DNA from 3 places in the Roseixanthobacter pseudopolyaromaticivorans genome. Region 1 is predicted to be linked to each of the others. Evidence: predicted binding sites of a transcription regulator. Region 1 holds the regulator's gene; each other region holds the start of a gene.
The links. Region 1 encodes PhoB, which activates phosphate uptake and scavenging genes when phosphate is short. Its sites were predicted from a motif close to TGTCATNNANCTGTCAT; they were not measured.
Positions count from the first base shown of each region.

Region 2: a site for PhoB is predicted at 1,553-1,569, ahead of phnC (phosphonate ABC transporter ATP-binding protein). Genes of this name have one in related genera too.
Region 3: a site for PhoB is predicted at 1,609-1,625, ahead of V5F68_RS18705 (NAD-glutamate dehydrogenase). Genes of this name have one in related genera too.

Region 1 is NZ_CM195539.1:3,350,927-3,356,648, forward strand. It holds gene argF (ornithine carbamoyltransferase) at 1-296, opposite strand, end outside; gene V5F68_RS15905 (aspartate aminotransferase family protein) at 293-1,501, opposite strand; gene V5F68_RS15910 (GcrA family cell cycle regulator) at 1,838-2,350, shown strand; gene phoB (phosphate regulon transcriptional regulator PhoB) at 2,739-3,440, opposite strand; gene phoU (phosphate signaling complex protein PhoU) at 3,446-4,174, opposite strand; gene pstB (phosphate ABC transporter ATP-binding protein PstB) at 4,194-5,018, opposite strand; gene pstA (phosphate ABC transporter permease PstA) at 5,119-5,722, opposite strand, start outside.
Region 2 is NZ_CM195539.1:3,110,537-3,116,258, reverse strand. It holds gene phnD (phosphonate ABC transporter substrate-binding protein) at 1-500, opposite strand, end outside; gene phnC (phosphonate ABC transporter ATP-binding protein) at 692-1,507, opposite strand; gene V5F68_RS14895 (amidase) at 2,236-3,495, opposite strand; gene V5F68_RS14890 (polysaccharide deacetylase family protein) at 3,542-4,546, opposite strand; gene V5F68_RS14885 (SDR family NAD(P)-dependent oxidoreductase) at 4,698-5,522, shown strand; gene pdxY (pyridoxal kinase PdxY) at 5,645-5,722, shown strand, end outside.
Region 3 is NZ_CM195539.1:3,970,227-3,975,948, reverse strand. It holds gene V5F68_RS18705 (NAD-glutamate dehydrogenase) at 1-1,524, opposite strand, end outside; gene V5F68_RS18700 (peroxidase-related enzyme) at 1,863-2,411, shown strand; gene V5F68_RS18695 (hypothetical protein) at 2,519-3,076, shown strand; gene V5F68_RS18690 (ABC transporter ATP-binding protein) at 3,269-4,045, shown strand; gene V5F68_RS18685 (ABC transporter ATP-binding protein) at 4,032-4,757, shown strand; gene V5F68_RS18680 (ABC transporter substrate-binding protein) at 4,811-5,722, shown strand, end outside.

The sequences.
Region 1 (5,722 bases):
CGCGACAGCACGCGGGCGGTGTCGGCGATGGTCTCGCCGCGCCCGAGCTGCATTTCCGCGCCGGTGAGCATCACCGTGTCGCCGCCGAGCTGGCGCATCGCCAGATCGAACGAGACGCGGGTACGCGTGGACGGCTTGTCGAACACCATCGCCAGCGATTTGCCGGCGAGCGGCCGCTCGGCCGTGCCGGCCTTGCGCTTGGCCTTGAGATCCTTCGACAATTCCAGAACCCGCCGCAGTTCCACCGCGGGGATTTCGGACAGATCAAGAAAATGACGCACGCCATTGTCCTTCATTCGGCGGCTCCCTTCGCCGACGCCAATGCAAGGCCGTTCTCGATCCGCAGGCAGGCGGCCTCGATTTTGTCGGCGGCAATGGCGATCTCGTCCTCGGTGAGGATGAGGGGCGGCAGAAGTCGAACCACGTTATCACCGGCGCCGGGGGCCAGCAGCCCCTCGTCGCGCAGGGCGAGCACCAGTTCGGCGGCGGGGCCTTGCGCCCTCACACCGAGCAGGAGTCCTTCACCTCGCACTTCGGCGATGACCGCGGGATGACGGTCCTTGATGTCGTTCAGCACGCGGACGAGCTGGGCGGAGACGGCCTGCACCCGCTCCAGGAAGCCGTCCGCCAGCACCACGTCGAGCACCGCATTGCCGACCGCCATGGCGAGCGGGTTGCCGCCATAGGTCGAGCCGTGGGTGCCGAGCGTCATGCCGCGCGCCGCATTCTCCGTGGCGAGGCAGGCCCCCATGGGGAAGCCGCCGCCGATGCCCTTCGCCACCGCCATGATGTCGGGCACGATGCCCGAGCTCTGGTAGGCGAACAGGTTACCGGTGCGCCCGACGCCGCACTGCACCTCGTCGAGGATCAGCAGCAAGCCGTGGGCATCGCACAGGGCGCGCAGCTGCGGCAGGAAGTCCGCCGACGGCACGCGCACGCCGCCCTCACCCTGGATCGGCTCCACCAGGATCGCCCCGGTCTCCGGCCCGATGGCGGCTTTCACCGCCTCGATGTCACCGAACGGCACATGGTCGAAGCCCGGCATATTGGGGCCGAAGCCTTCGAGATACTTGGCATTGCCGCCGGCCGCGATGGTCGCGAGCGTGCGCCCGTGGAACGCGCCCTCGAAGGCGATGATGCGGTTTTTCGCCTCGGCCCCGATCACATATTGGTAGCGGCGCGCCATCTTGATGGCGCACTCCAGCGCTTCTGCACCCGAATTGGTGAAGAACATGGTGTCGGCGAAGGTGGCCGCCTTCAGCCGCTCGGCCAGGCGCTCGCCGCCGACGATGCGGAACAAATTCGAGGTGTGCCAGAGCTTTCCGGCCTGTTCGGTCAGCGCCGAGACCAGGTAGGGATGGGCATGCCCGAGGATGTTGACCGCGATGCCGGCGGTGAAATCGAGATAACGTCGCCCGTCCGTCGTGACGAGCCAGCAGCCCTCTCCCCTTTCGAAAACGAGGTCGATGCGCGCGTAGGTCGGCAGAACGGGGGTGATCACAGAACCCCTCCTCTTGGGGTGGGGCGAAACGCGCTGCGTCTCGCCGGACATCAGAAACGCCAAAGGCCGCCCTCGCGGGGCGGCCCGACAAAAGGGGATTCTAATGATCGCGCGCGTGAGGTCAACAGAGCGCAGCCGTTAACGTGATCGTAACGACTTGGGGACAACGGCACATGAGTGCATTCCGACTCTGTGCGAGAGTCCGTGCATATTGTAGTTTGCTCGTGGCCGACCACGACATGTCGTGCGGTCCTGTTCCCCAAGTGACGTTGGGCCCTGCGAACCCGCGTGCGATGGCGCGCCTGGGTGCGGGAGAAGAGTCGAAGGAGGAGAGCGATGAGCTGGAACGACGAGCGCGTCGAACTCTTGAAGAAGCTCTGGGGCGAAGGGCTTTCCGCAAGCCAGATTGCCGGCGAGCTGGGCGGCATCACCCGCAATGCGGTGATTGGAAAAGTGCATCGTCTCGGCCTCTCCGGCCGGGCGAAATCGACAGTACCTGCAGCCCGTCCGCGCAAGGCCCGGCCTGAAACGCCCGTGAACAAGCCCGCGCCGCGTCCGCAGACGATCGGCAACACCGCCCTGGCTCCCGCATTGGAAGCCTTCGTGGCGCCCGAACCCGCGCCGCGTCCCGCCGGTGGAGACAATATCGTCGCCATGGGTCAGCGCTGCACCATCATGAACCTGACCGAAGGCACCTGCCGCTGGCCGATCGGCGAGCCGGGCACGGAAAGCTTCTATTTCTGTGGCGGGCGCAGCCTCACCGGCATGCCTTACTGCACGACCCATGCGCGGATGGCCTACCAGCCCACGCAGGATCGCCGGCGCGACCGGCGCGTCGCCCGCATCTGAGCGGCGACAGTCACGAAGGACATGCGCCGGCCGAGCGGATTTCGCCGGCGCACGCAAAGGATCGAAGAGATCGAGCCGGAAGGATCGCCGTCACCGACATGGGACGGCCAAAGCGTGCTTTTCGGCCCGCTTCGATGCAGCCCGCCGGCCGCGACGCGGTCATCCGCTGGAAACATAGGGGCCTCGAGCACAGCTCGGCCCCGGAGGGAAAGCCTCCGCCGCCGGCATATCGCCCGCGGGCTCCTCTAAAGCTTGCTCCGCAATGCCATCGCCCTGCGCGGCACTGCGATGGCCGGCTCGGACAGCCCATCGCAAGCCTTCGCCTGGAGCGAGCCCGGACCCGCGATCATCGGGCCCGGCTCTCGCATCCTTCCTCGGTGGGCCGCGCTCAATGCACGCGGGCGAACATCTCGTTGAACGAATAGCCCGCCCCCCGCACGGTGCGGATCGGATCCGACTGCCGGCCGCGGTTGATCGCCTTGCGCAGGCGCCCCACGTGGACATCCACCGTGCGCTCGTCGATATAGACGTCCTGGCCCCACACGCCGTCGAGCAATTGCTCGCGCGAGAACACCCGGCCGGGGCTCTGCATGAGAAATTCGAGCAGGCGGAATTCGGTCGGGCCGAGGTGGACCTCGCGGCCGGAGCGGTGAACCCGGTGGGTCTCCCGGTCCAGCTCGATGTCGCCGGCCCGCAGCAGGGTCGCGACATGCTCCGGCTTGGCCCGCCGCAGCAGCGCCCGCACCCGCGCCAGAAGCTCCGGCACGGAGAAGGGCTTCACCACATAATCGTCCGCCCCGGTCGCCAGGCCGCGCACGCGCTCGGTCTCGTCGCCGCGGGCGGTGAGCATGATGACCGGCAGCCGCTCGGTTTCCGGGCGGGTGCGCAAGCGGCGGCACAACTCGATGCCCGAAAGCCCCGGCAGCATCCAGTCGAGAATGACGAGGTCCGGCACGCTTTCGCGCAGCCGGGTCTCGCCTTCATCGCCTCGTCCGACGCTCTCGACGAAATAGCCTTCCGACTCCAGATTGTAGCGGAGCAGGAGGGTCAGGGGTTCCTCGTCCTCGATAATCAAGATACGCGCAGGCACGGATTTTACCCCTGAAGGCTATGCCCCGGGAAAGTCACGGTCGTCTCGCTTGAGACATCCGCCTTCGGGCGCTCGTCGGACAGCATCTGCCCCGAAACCATGTAATAGACGGTTTCAGCGATGTTCGTCGCGTGGTCGCCGATGCGCTCGATATTCTTGGCGCAGAACAGGAGATGCGTGCACACCGAGATGTTGCGCGGGTCTTCCATCATATAGGTGAGAAGTTCGCGGAACAGCGAGGTGTACATGGTGTCGATGCCGCTGTCGCGGACCCACACGTCCACCGCCTTCGCCTGGTCGTGGCTGGCATAGGCATCCAGCACTTCCTTGAGCTGCTCCAGCACCAGGTCGGACATGTGCTCGACGCCGCGCACCAGCTTCTGGGGGTGATATTCCCCCTCGATGGCGAGCACGCGCTTGCCGACGTTCTTCGCGAGGTCGCCGATGCGCTCCAGGTCGGAGGCGATGCGGATCGAACCCACGACATCGCGCAGGTCGCTCGCCACCGGCTGGCGCTTGGCGATGCAGAGGATCGCCTTTTCCTCGATCTCCCGCTGCAGCAGATCCACGCTCGTATCGAGCAGGATCACGCGCTGTGCGGACGCGGTATCGCGGCGGATCAGGGCATTGACGGCATCAGCCACCATGCGCTCCGACTGGCCACCCATTTCGACGACCTTGCGGCCGATCTCCTTCAGCTCGGCATCGAAGGCCGAGACGGTATGGTCGGACATCTCGCAGATCCTTGCTTGGTCAGCCGAAGCGGCCGGTGATGTAGTCGCGGGTCTTGATCTGCTTGGGGTTGGTGAAGATCACGTCGGACGGCGCGACCTCGACCAGTTCGCCCAGATAGAAAAAGGCGGTGATGTCGGCGCAGCGCGCCGCCTGCTGCATGTTGTGGGTCACGATGACGATCGTGAAGTCCTGCTTCAATTCGTCGATCAGATCCTCGATCTTCGAGGTGGAGATCGGATCGAGCGCCGAGGTCGGCTCGTCCAGCAGGATCACTTCCGGCTGCACGGCGATGGTGCGGGCGATGCACAGGCGCTGCTGCTGGCCGCCGGACATGCCGAGCGCCGAGGTGTGCAGGCGGTCCTTGGTCTCTTCCCAGATGGCGGCCTTGCGCAGGCAGCTTTCCACCCGCTCGTCCATCTTCGCCTTGCTGAGATTCTCGTGCAGGCGCACGCCGAAGGCGATGTTGTCGTAGATCGACATGGGGAACGGCGTCGGCTTCTGGAACACCATGCCGATGCGCGTGCGCACCACGGTGGGGTCCAGTTCCTTGCCGACAATGTTCACGCCGTCGAACATCACCCCGCCCTCGGCGCGCTGGCCGGGATAGAGGTCGTACATGCGGTTGAACACGCGCAGCAAGGTGGACTTGCCGCAGCCCGAGGGGCCGATCATCGCGGTGACGCGCTTTTCGGGGATCTCGAAATTGATGTTCTTCAGCGCGTGGTTCTGCCCGTAATAGAAATCGAGCTTCTCCACCTTGATCTTGGTGGGCGCCTGGACCGCATCGGGCTTGGCCGAGACGGAGGAGGAAATATTGAAGGTCGGATCCACTGCAGAGTTCATGTCAGCCTCATTCGGTCTCTGGTCGCCCGGTGGGCCGGCGTCCTGCCGGCCCGGGCGGTGATCTTGGGCGCCCTCTGGGCGGTGATCTCAGGGTGCCGGCTCAGCGCGTGCGCGCCAGCACCAGACGGGACACGACGTTCAGGACCAGAACGCCCACGGTGATGAGGAGCGCACCGGCCCAGGCCAGCGATACCCAATCGTCGAACGGGCTTCCGGCATATTGATAGATCGCGATCGGCAGGCTGGCCATGGGCTTGCTGAGATCCGTGGACCAGGAATTGTTGCCCAGTGAGGTGAACAGCAGCGGCGCCGTTTCACCCGCCGCGCGGGCGATGGCCAGCAGGATGCCGGTGACGATGCCGGCGCGCGCCGCCCGCCAGGTGATCATGATGACCACCTTCCACTGCGGCGCACCGAGCGCGAAGGCGGCTTCGCGCAGGCCCACCGGGACCAGGTTCAGCATGTCCTCGGTCGTGCGCACGATCACCGGGATGACCAGGATCGCCAGCGAGATGGCGCCGGCCCAGCCGGAGAAGCCGCCGAACGGCACCACCAGGAACTGGTAGATGAACAGGCCCACCAGGATGGAGGGGGCCGAGAGCAGGATGTCGTTCACGAAGCGGGCGGCGGAGCCGATCTTCGTGCCCTTGCCGTTCTCGGCGAGGAAGGTGCCCGCGAACAGGCCGATGGGACCGCCGATGGCC
Region 2 (5,722 bases), 240 kb from region 1:
ATCTTGTTCAGGGCGAAGCGGGGCACGTTGTTGCCCGAAGTGGAGTTCGGGTCCACCAGGCAGAGATTCTTGCCCTTCAGATCCTCGATCGACTTGTAGGGGCTGTCGGCCTTCACATAGAGCACCGAATGATAGCCCTTGGTGCCGTCCTGGTTCACTTCGATCGCGAAGGCTTCGGTCTTCACGCCGGTGAGCAAAGCGCGGGCGAAGGAGGCCGGGCCGTAGGAGGCGATCTGGACGTTGCCGGCGCGCTGGCCTTCGATCACGGCCGCATAATCGTTGGCGACCCGCAGGGTCACCTTCACGCCGAGCTCCTTTGAGAGATAGTCCATCAGCGGCTGGTAGCGGTCGGTGACGCCCGAGGCGTTCTCGGCCGGGATCACCGCGAACACCAGCTCGGGATACTTGGCTTTCCAATCCTGGGCGGCGGCGGCGCCGGCGAAGCCGGCGGACAGAACCGCAGCGGTCGCCACGGTCATGAGGGTACGACGGGTCAGCATGTCTCGCTCCTTGAGGATGCGGGTAGGATGTAGGGTATGGAAACGCTTGAAATCACGCGTACTTTTGGAAAACCGCGCGCGGCTTTGGGCTGCGCGAAGAGGCATTCGCCTGCGCTGTCGAGATCACGCGCGCGCCGCTTGCGCGCCCGTGGCTGGGGGACGGCCGCGACTGCCGCGGCCGCGGGGCGGGCTCACACGGTGGCGGCTCCCGGCGCCAGGGCGGGCTCGAACTGCGGCTCGGCCGCGGCGCCTTCCAGATCCATGACCTCCCCGGCCTCAAGCCCGTAAAGCTCGCGGGCGACCCCTTCGGTGAGGGCTTGCGGCGCCCCGTCGAACACCACGCGCCCGTTCGCCATGCCGACGAGGCGGTCGCAATAGGTCCGGGCGAGGTCGAGCGAATGCAGGTTGCACAGCACGGTAATGCCGAAGTGCTTGTTGATCCGCAGCAGGGCGTCCATCACCACCTTGGTGTTGCGCGGATCGAGCGAGGCGATGGGCTCGTCGGCGAGGATCACGCCCGGCTCCTGCACCAGGGCGCGGGCGATGGCGACGCGCTGCTGCTGGCCGCCGGAAAGGCTGTCGGCGCGCTGGGCGGCGAGCTGGGCAATGTCGAATTGATCCAGGGCGGTCAGCGCGATCGCCTTGTCCTGCTCGCTCCACACCTTCGAGAGCGCGCGCCAGCGCGGCATGGTGGACAGGCGCCCCATCAGCACGTTGGTGAGCACGTCGAGGCGACCCACCAGATTGAACTGCTGGAAGATCATGGCGGCCTGCGCGCGCCACAGGCGCAGCTCCCGCCCCTTCAGTGCCGTGACGTCGACGCCGTCATAGCGAATTGCGCCGCCGCTCGACGGCTGCAGGCGATTGATCATGCGCAGCAAGGTGGACTTGCCGGCGCCCGAACGGCCGATGACGCCGATGAAGGCGCCCTGACCGATCTCTAGGTTGACGTCCGACACGGCGACCTTATCGCCAAATCGGCAGGTCAGCCCTTCGATCACCATCATCTGGTTTGCTCCGGTGCTTACCGGGCATTTTCTTAAGTGGGCGCCGCAACAGTCTTATGACACTGGGGTGATCGGGCGCCGGTGCGGCCTTGCAAATCCTCCAAGGCGGCGCTTCACAAATCCGTCACGGGCGTCACTTCGCGGCCCGAAAACCTAATTGTTGGGACAAAAATACATTTGCTGCCAAAGGCATAGGGAGGGGCCCCTCGCACGCGGTCCGCCTTGCAGACCCATGTGGAAAAGCGGCGCATGCCCCCGGCAAATCCCTGCGTCCCATCATGGGGCCTGAGGAGCGGGTCGGCGATTTCGCTGTGGACCGCGCTGATTTTGCGCGCAGCCTGACGCGCGGACATTGAGGCACGCGGCGCCGGAGAATTTCTCTCCAGCGCCGCGCCGATCGACCTGCCCTTCGCGATTTTTGATCTTTTACGAAGGCGGCTTGGGCGTGTGGCTAAACTCAAATCATGCCCAGGAGCACCGCGCCGATGACGGCGAAAGCGGTGCTCACTTTCAGCATGTCGAGTATCGAGCCCAGGTCCACTTCCCAAGTCCCTTTTTGGTCGATCTCCGCGCGAAGCTTAACAAAGACCAAAGATTGGAAAAGCAAATAACGTTGCCGCAGCGCGGCGCTTTATCCTGCGCCGCAGCGCCTCCGTTTCACGAACTTAAGGATAACATCCACATGGCGCCTTTCGCACTGCACATGCGCCATGTTGATATATTGTATTTCAGCTTTGGAGGGCGCGCTCCAGGAAAGCTGCGACGGTCAAAGCGGTCCGATCCCGCCCAAAACGCCCCACGATCTGCACCCCCATGGGAAGGCCGTTCGCCCCTGAAAGGCCGGTCACGTTCACCGTCGGCGTGCCCATCAGCGTCCACAGCCGGTTGAAGATGGCGGAGCCGGTGGTGCCGTAGCCTTCAGGCGCCGTGCCGGGCGCGGAGAAGGTGAGGATGGCGTCATAATCCGCAAAGAAATCGCCCAGCCGCTGGCGGGCGCGCTTGGCGGTGCGGCGGGCGGAATCGTAATCGTCCGGCTGCACCTTGGCGGCTTGGTCCAGATAGCGCGCCAGCAGCGGGGAGAACTGGTGGCGCAGGCGGTCATATTCGTCGGCGAACGCGATCGCGCCTTCGAAATCCTGGATCGTGGAATGAATCGTATCGGCGGCCTCCAGTTCGGCCGGAAGTTCGATTTCACTCACACTTGCGCCGGCGGCCGCAGCGGCACGCGCGGCCTCATCCAGTGCCGCATGGGCATCCGCCGAAGCCTGGTCGGCGCGCACCGTGCGGATGACCGCGATGCGGGGGGCCGCCGCCACCTCAGTGCCGATGTCGAGATCGCGCCCGGTCAAGCCGGCAGCGGCGAACGCCACATCCTGCACGCGCGCGCCGAACAGCCCGATCGTGTCGAGATGCCAGGAGAAGGTCTTCATGCCCACGGTCGGCAGGATGCGGAAGGTGGGCTTATAGCCGGTGACGCCGCAATAGGAGGCCGGCCGGATGACCGAGCCGCCGGTCTGGGTGCCGATGGAGAAGGGCACCATGCCCGCCGCCACCGCCGCCGCGGAGCCGGCCGAAGACCCGCCGGGCGTATGGCTGAGCCGGCGCGGATTGCGCGTGATGCTCGGTTCCAGAAAGGCGAATTCGGTCGTCACGGTCTTGCCGAGCAGCACGCCGCCGCCGCGCCGCCCCTGGCTCACCACCGGCGCGTCCGCCGCGGGGCGGTGGCCGGCATAGATCGGAGAATTGTATTCGGTGGGCAATTCGCGGGTGTCGAGAATGTCCTTCACCGCGAAGGGCACGCCTGCCAGCGGGGTCTCGGCGCGCCCGGGCACCTGCGCGGTGGCGCGGGCTGCATCGAGATCAAGCGCGGCGAACGCATGCACATCCTGCTCATGCTCTTCGATGGCCTGCGCGCACAGGTTCACGAGGTCGAGGGGCGTAAGGCGGCCGGATCGCACATCGTCGGCAAGGTCGCGGGCCAAGAGCATCGGAAGGTCTTTCTTTTGGTTCGCAGATCGGGGTGAGAAAGCGGCCTCAGGGGCGCGAGAGGATGTGGCGGCCGGTCCGCGCGGCCTCGTCATAGACACGGGTATCGCCCGGGCGCTCGGAATAGCAGGTGGAGGCGATCACGGGCTTTCCGGCAGCGATGAGATCGGACACGGTCACAAATCCATAGCCTTTCGCCCGCAGCGCCGGGATCAACAGCTTGAGAGCCTCCGCCGTGTGCTTGCCGCGCCCGTTAGCGTGCATCAGCACGATGGAGCCGGGGCGGATCGCGCGCAGCATGTTTTGCGCCATCAGGTTCGCGCCGAGAAAGGCGGGGTCTGCGGAATCCACGTCCCACTGGATCGCCAGATGGCCGGTCTCGTTGACGTGGCTCATGGATTCGACGCTGCAGGAGCCGTAGGGAAAGCGGAAGAGCGCCGGGCGCGCGGGCACTTTCTCCAGCATGCAGCCGGCCTGTGCCGCATTGGCGCGGGCGAGCCCGAAAGCGGTGTCCGCATCGTCCACCTGCCGCGACATGGCTTCCCCGGTCTTCACCGCGAGATTGGCGTGGGACCAGGTGTGGTTGCCCATCTCGAAGATCGGATCGGCGAGAATCTGGGCGGCGCGGTCGGGATGGCTGAGAATCCATTTGCCGCCGCCGAAGAAGGTGGCGGGCACCTTCTCCGCGCGCAGATAATCCACCAGCGCGCCATCATAGCCGGAGACCTCGCCGGAGGCCTCGCACAGATCGAAGGTGAGGGCCACCAGCTTCACTCCCGCCGGCAGGTCCACCCGGCGGATCGAGCCGGAAAGCGCCGCCGGGACGGGCTGTGCCGGGGGCAGGCGCAGATCCGGCAAGGCCGGCGGGGCGCCCGTGGCGCGGCGCACGATCTCCTCGCCCGGGCGTGATTGCAGGACGTTGGGCGCGTAGCAGGCCGGCGCCGCATGGGCCGGCACGGCGAACGCGAGCGCCAGGAGGACAGCGGCATGCCGCAGGACGGCGGGGCGGAACGGAAGGGAAAAGGGCAGGGGCATGATGGGTGGGAGTGGCATGGTCCGCGTGGCCTCGCAAGGCTTACCCGCGCAAAGCTGCGGTCGTGGCCTTGCAGCCGGCGCAGTTCGCGCCCGGCCAGCCCTTGTGCGCCTTGCGGAAGGGTCTGCGCGCGCCGAAGATCGCACCGCGCCGGCGCGACAGGACATCCACATGGCCCACGATCTCCCTTCATCCCGAAATCCTCCGCCCGCCGGTGAGCCGCGCCTCGCGCTCGTGACCGGCGGCAGCGGCGGCATCGGGCTGGAGTTCGCCCGCCTGCTGGCGCGGGACGGCTTCGCCCTCATCCTGGTCGCGCGCGATGCCGCCCGCCTGGAGGATGCCGCGCGCGATTTGCGGGCCGCCGGGGCGGTGGAGGTGCAGGTCCGCGTCGCCGATCTCTCCGATTCCGCGGCAGTGAAAATGCTCGCTGCCGAAATCGCCCGAACAGAGCTGGACGTGCTGGTGAACAACGCCGGATTCGGCTCTTACGGGCCGTTCGTCGACGCCGACGTGTCCGCCATGGCGGGCATGATCGCCACCAATATCGCGGCCCTCACCGTGCTGACCCATGCAGCGCTGCCCGGCATGTTGGCGCGCGGGCAGGGGCGGATCGTCCAACTCGCCTCCACGGCCGCCTTCGCCCCGGGACCGTTCGCCGCCGTCTATGCGGCCAGCAAGGCTTATGTTCTCTCGTTTTCCGAGGCGCTGAGCGAGGAATTGAGCGAGACCCAAATCGCCGTGACGGCGCTGTGTCCCGGACCGACGCATACCGGCTTTGCGGCCCGCGCCGGCATGGGCGCGACGCGGGTGTTCCGTGGGCCGGTCGCCGATGCCCGCACGGTCGCGGAAGCCGGCTACCGCGCCATGCTGGCAGGCAAGAGAGTTGAGGTGGTGGGCTTCGCCAACCGCTTGATGACCTTCGCGGTTCGGCTCGCGCCCCGCCGTTTCATCGCGCGCGTCAGTCGCCGGGCCTATGGCCAGCCAGAGGAAAGCTGAGCCGCTCGTCCCGTGCGGTTACGGATGGATCACCGCAGCTTCTGGCGCGGATCAGCAAAATCCATTTGTGCTGCCGGCCGATGCGCGCTAACGCCGCCGCATCCTTCCGAGCGGGCGCGGCCATGAACCTCCTCTCCATTCAATCCCACGTCGCCTTCGGCCATGTGGGCAATGCCTCCGCTGTGTTTCCCCTGCAGCGC
Region 3 (5,722 bases), 620 kb from region 1:
GCCGACGCTCGGCGTCTCGCGCAGCGCCTGGCGCAGGCGATCGCTCCAGGAGAGCACATCCTCGGCCACCGCGGCTTCCAGCGCCGCGCGATCCACCTCGGGCGTGCGGCCTTCGCGCCGGCCGATGATGTAATGCACGCGCGTCAACGGAATGTCGGACAGGAAGGACGGGAAGGCCGCCGAGACGTGGCCGCCGAAGGCGGTCGCGAGGCGGTCGCCGACCTTGTCCCGCAGCGCCGCGTCGAAGCGCTCGCGGGGCACATAGACCAGCACCGACACGAAGCGGTCGAACGCATCGACGCGCGGCAGCACCCGCACGCGCGGACGATCGTAGAGCGAGAGGATATCGCGGGCGAAGACCAGGAGCGTCGCCGGGTCGATCTGGAACAGGTCGTCGCGGGGATAGGTCTCCAGAACCGTGCCGAGCGCCTTGCCCGAGTGGCTTTCGCGGTCGAGCCCGGCCTCCTCCACCACCAGTTCCACCTTGCGTCGCAGATAGGGGATCTGGCGCACCGAGTCGGTATAGGCCGTGGAGGTGAAGAGGCCGATGATGCGCAATTCGCCGAGCAGGCGGCCATCGTCGGCATGCAGCTTCACGCCCACATAATCGAGGAACGTGCGGCGGTGGACGCGCGAGCGCAGGGACGACTTGGTGACGATGAGCGGCAGCGGGCCGGCCAGGAACTGGCGGATTTCCGGCGTGGTCACCACCGCTTCCTCGCCGAGGCGCAGCTCGTGCACATCGCGGTCGCGCAGGATGCCGAGGCCCTCCTCAGCGACTTCCAGGCCTCCGTCGGCGGCGAGCGCATAGCGCCGCACGCCGATGAAGATGAAGTCGTCATTGGCCAGCCAGTCGATAAAATCGGCGGCTTCCTTGCGGTCGTCCTTGGAATAGGGCTGAGACTTGCGGCGGAAGCCCTCCGCCGCCTGGCGCACCTCGGCTCGCATGGCCGTGAAATCGACATTGGCGGCGCGCACGTCGGCCAGCGTCTTGTCGAGCGCGATCTTCAGCGCCTCGCGCCCCTCGGTGGTTTCCAGCGCCTGGATGTGGATGTGGATCAGGCTCTCGCGGATGCTGCGCTTGCGGCCCTGGGAGAGGTCGGTCTCGACGCCGATCACCCGTCCCTCGCCGTCGCGTTCGACCGCGAAGATGGGATGGGTGACGAACTTGGCCTCATAGCCCTGGTCCGCCAGCTCCCCGGCGATGGAATCGAACAGGAAGGCCATGTCGTCATTGACCGTCTCGACCACCGTGATGGCGGGAGCGCCGGCCCATTGCGGATTGAACACCCGCACGTCGTGATGGCCCGGCACGCGACCGGCGAGGTGGGCGTGGGCCTCGCGGCACAATTGGGCGAGGGCTTCCGGGAGCAGGGTTTCCACGTCCTCCGGCGCGGCGCCGGCGAGCAGGGCGCGGGCGAAGAAGGCGGGCACGGGACCGTCCGCCAGCAGGCTTACCGCTTCCTCGATGCGTGCCTGGGCGCCAAATCCGAGTTCCGAACCTTGAAATCCTTGGACGTTCATGGCCTCTCCCCCTTGGCGACCGCGCGTAGCGCGGGGCCCCGCCGCCCTCGATCGGACGTTCTGCACTGGGTTTCGCTCAGAGCCGCGACGGAACGATGACGGGGACCCATTCGAAGGGGATCAAGATGACCGCGCCGAAGAGCTCAGGCAAGCCCAAGAAATCCCAGCTAAAATCTGCCGAAAATACAGGCGAGCCCAAGAAAGGGGCGGTGCAAGCGGCGGTTCAGGCTGTCGCGCGCGCCGCGAAGACAGTTTCCGCCAAGGCCACGCGGACCGGCAGGCCGGCCGCCAAAACGCCCGCCGTCCCGCCGCCCCGGCCGGCGGACGATACGCCTCGGATCGCGCTCGATCTGAAGCCCGCGCCTCTCGACGAAGCAAACCAGGTCTATTTCGACAAGTGCATGGAGAAGCTGGGCTTCGTGCCGAATGTTCTCGCCGCCTACAGCTTCGATCTCGCCAAGCTGAATGCCTTCGCCGGCATGTACAACAATCTGATGCTCGCGCCTTCCGGCCTTTCGAAGCTGGAGCGGGAGATGATCGCAGTGGCGGTTTCCAGCGTGAACCGCTGCTATTATTGCCTTACCGCCCATGGTGCCGCGGTCCGAGCGCTGTCGGGCGATCCCATCCTGGGCGAGCAATTGGTGATGAATTATCGCGCCGCGCGCTTGGAGCCGCGCCAGCGCGCCATGCTGGACTTCGCCGTGAAGCTCACCGAGCGGCCCCACGAGGTGGAAGAGGCGGATCGCGCCGCGTTGCGCAAGGTCGGTTTTTCCGAACAGGACATCTGGGACGTGGCGGCGGTGACCGGCTTCTTCAACCTGTCCAACCGCATCGCCAGCGCCACCGACATGCGGCCGAACCCGGAATATCACGGGCAGGTGCGCTGAGCGGCGCGCCGCGCGCGGGAGGCCGAGCCGAAGTCTCCCGCACCAAAATCATCGCACAGGGCCGGCCTTCGCGTTATATTTGCGAAAATATAATTCGGAAGGCCGGCATGCTGCATCCTTTCCCATTCCCATCCCCCCTCTCCGCACGGCCTGCCGCGCGCTGTCTCGGTGCGGCCGGAGTGTTTTTCCTCGCGCTCTGCCTCGGCGCGCCGAATGGACGCGCGGCGGAGGGGCAGGGCTGTTCCGGCGGCGCCTGGCCGCTGGAGCGGGCGAAGTCGGCCCTCGATGCGGCGCACACACAATTGGCGAGCGGCAGCCAATTGCCGGCGGCAGATGGCGCGTTCGTGGTCGAACTGGTGCCGCTGGCGCAGGCCAAGCTGCCCTATCCGCCCGCGCGGCTGCCTGCCGAAAATACCACTTTTGCCGGCTTTCTTCTCATCCCCGCGCCCGCGGCCGGGCGCATCGAGGTGAGCCTTTCGCAAGCCGGCTGGATCGACCTGGTGCAGGATGGCAAGACCCTGCCGGCCGCCGCTTTCACCGGCGTGAAGGGCTGCGAGGGATTGCGCAAGAGCGTGCGTTTCGAGGTGGCGCAGCGCCCGCTCGTGCTGCTTCTCACCGGCGTTTCTGTGGATCGCCTGAAGCTGGCCGTGGCGCCGGTTCCCTAAAGGGCAAGGGCCAAGCCGCCATGCCTGGGATCTGCTCAGACTTTAGGCTCAGCTTGTCCCTATTGACGGCAGCCAAGTTTACCGTGCTAGGTTGCGGCGCAAGATCAAAAGCATCACCAAAGATGCGGTCTCAGGGGGAGCCGGGCGGGCGCATCGCGCCCCGGGCCGAAACAAGCGAGGGCGCAGAGCACGATGACGGACACTGTCTCAGACGTGCCCTACATCGTTGAAGCAGAAGGTCTCACGAAAGAGTTCAAGGGTTTCGCGGCGGTCAAGAACGTCAACCTGCGGATTCGGCGGCACACGATTCATGCCCTCATTGGGCCGAACGGTGCCGGTAAGACCACGTGCTTCAACCTGATCACGAAATTCCTGGAGCCGACCCGTGGCGTCATCCGCCTGAACGGCAAGGAGATCACCCGGACCAAGCCGGCCGACGTGGCGCGGCTGGGCATGGTGCGCTCGTTCCAGATCTCGGCGACGTTCGGGCATCTGACGGTGCTGGAAAATGTGCGCGTTGCCCTGCAGCGCGCGCTCGGGACCTCGTTCCACTTCTGGCGGTCCGAGCATTCGCTCGACGCGCTGAACGACCGCGCCATGCAATTGCTGGAAGAGGTGGATCTTACCTCCTACGCCAAGCATGAAGCGGTGGAGCTGCCCTACGGCCGCAAGCGGGCGCTGGAAATCGCCACCACGCTCGCGCTCGAGCCGGAAATGCTGCTGCTCGACGAGCCGACCTCCGGCATGGGGCGCGAGGATATCGCCCGCACCGCCGATCTCATCAAGCGCGTGTCCGCCAACCGCACGGTGCTGATGGTGGAGCACAATCTTTCGGTCGTGGCCGATCTGTCGGACGCCATCACCGTGCTGGCGCGCGGCGAGATTCTCACCGAGGGGCCGTATTCGGAAGTCTCCAAGAACCCGCAAGTGATCGAGGCATATATGGGAACGGGGCATGGCCATGGGTGAGGCGGCCTCCGCCGCGCCGTTGCTCGCGGTGCGCGATCTGCACGGGCATTATGGCGAGAGCCATGTCCTCCACGGCATGAGCTTCGACATCCACAAGGGCGAGGTGGTGACGCTTCTGGGCCGCAACGGCGCCGGCAAGACCACCACCATGCGCGCCATCATGGGCCTGCTGCGCAAGCGCGCCGGCTCGATCCGCTATGAGGGCAACGAGACCGTCAAGCTCGCGCCCAACCATATCGCGCGCCTCGGCATCGGCTATTGTCCCGAGGAACGGGGCATCTTTGCCAGCCTGAACGTGCGCGAGAACCTGCTGCTTCCCCCGGTGGTGCTGCCTGGCGGCCTCTCCGTGGACGAGATCCACGACCTGTTCCCCCGCCTGGAGGAACGGCGCAACAGCCAGGGCACCAAGCTCTCCGGCGGCGAGCAGCAGATGCTGGCGATCGCGCGCATCCTGCGCACGGGGGCCAAGCTGCTGCTGCTCGACGAGCCCACGGAAGGGCTGGCGCCGGTGATCGTGCAGCATATCGGCGACATCATCCGTGCGCTGAAGACCAGGGGCTTCACCGTGCTGCTCGTGGAGCAGAACTTCCACTTCGCCTCGACCGTCGCCGACCGCCATTATGTGGTGGAGCACGGCAAGGTGGTGGACATGGTCCCCAACGACAAGATCGCGGAAAACGCGGCGCGTCTCGAAGCCTTTCTCGGCGTCTGAAGCCGGGTTTTCGGAACAACGCAACCGGCAGCACCGCCGGAGGAGGAAACAAGATGCGTCTTGCAACCGTGTTCATGGCGGCCGCGAGCCTATTCGCCGTCACCGCCGCCCAGGCCCAGACCACGCCGGTCAAGATCGGCGTACTCACCGATATGTCGAGCCTGTATTCGGACCTCGCTGGCCCGGGCTCGGTGTGGGCGGCGAAGAAGGCGGTGGAAGATTTCGCCGCCACCAACAAGGATCTGAAGGTGGAGGTCGTCTCGGCCGACCACCAGAACAAGGCCGACGTCGGCACCTCCATCGCGCGCCAGTGGTATGACGTGGACGGCGTCGACATGATCGTCGATACGCCCAATTCCGGCGTCGCGCTGGCGGTGAGCCAGGTGACGAAGGAAAAGAACAAGGTGTTCGTGAATTCGGGCGCCGGCTCGTCCGACCTCACCGGCAAGGCCTGCACGCCCAACACGATCCATTGGACCTACGACACCTGGTCGCTGGCCAATGTGACCGGCAAGGCCGTGACCAAGAACGGCGGCGATACCTGGTTCTTCCTCACCGCCGACTATGCCTTCGGCCAGGCGCTGGAGCGCGACACGTCCGAAGTCGTCAAGGCGAACGGCGGCAAGGTCGTCGGCTCGGTGCGCGTGCCGATCAACAATTCCGACTTCTCCTCCTTCCTTCTGCAGGCGCAGGGCTCCAAGGCCAAGGTCATCGGCCTCGCCAATGCCGGCGGCGACACCATCAACTCCATCAAGCAGGCGGCCGAATACGGCATCGTCGACGGCGGCCAGAAGCTCGCCGGCCTGCTGGTGTTCATCTCCGACATCCATTCGCTCGGCCTCAAGACCGCGCAGGGCCTGAACCTGACATCGGCCTGGTATTGGGACATGACGGACGCCAACCGCGCGTTCGCCAAGGAGTTCGCCGCGGCCAACGGCGGCAAGTATCCCACCATGGTGCAGGCC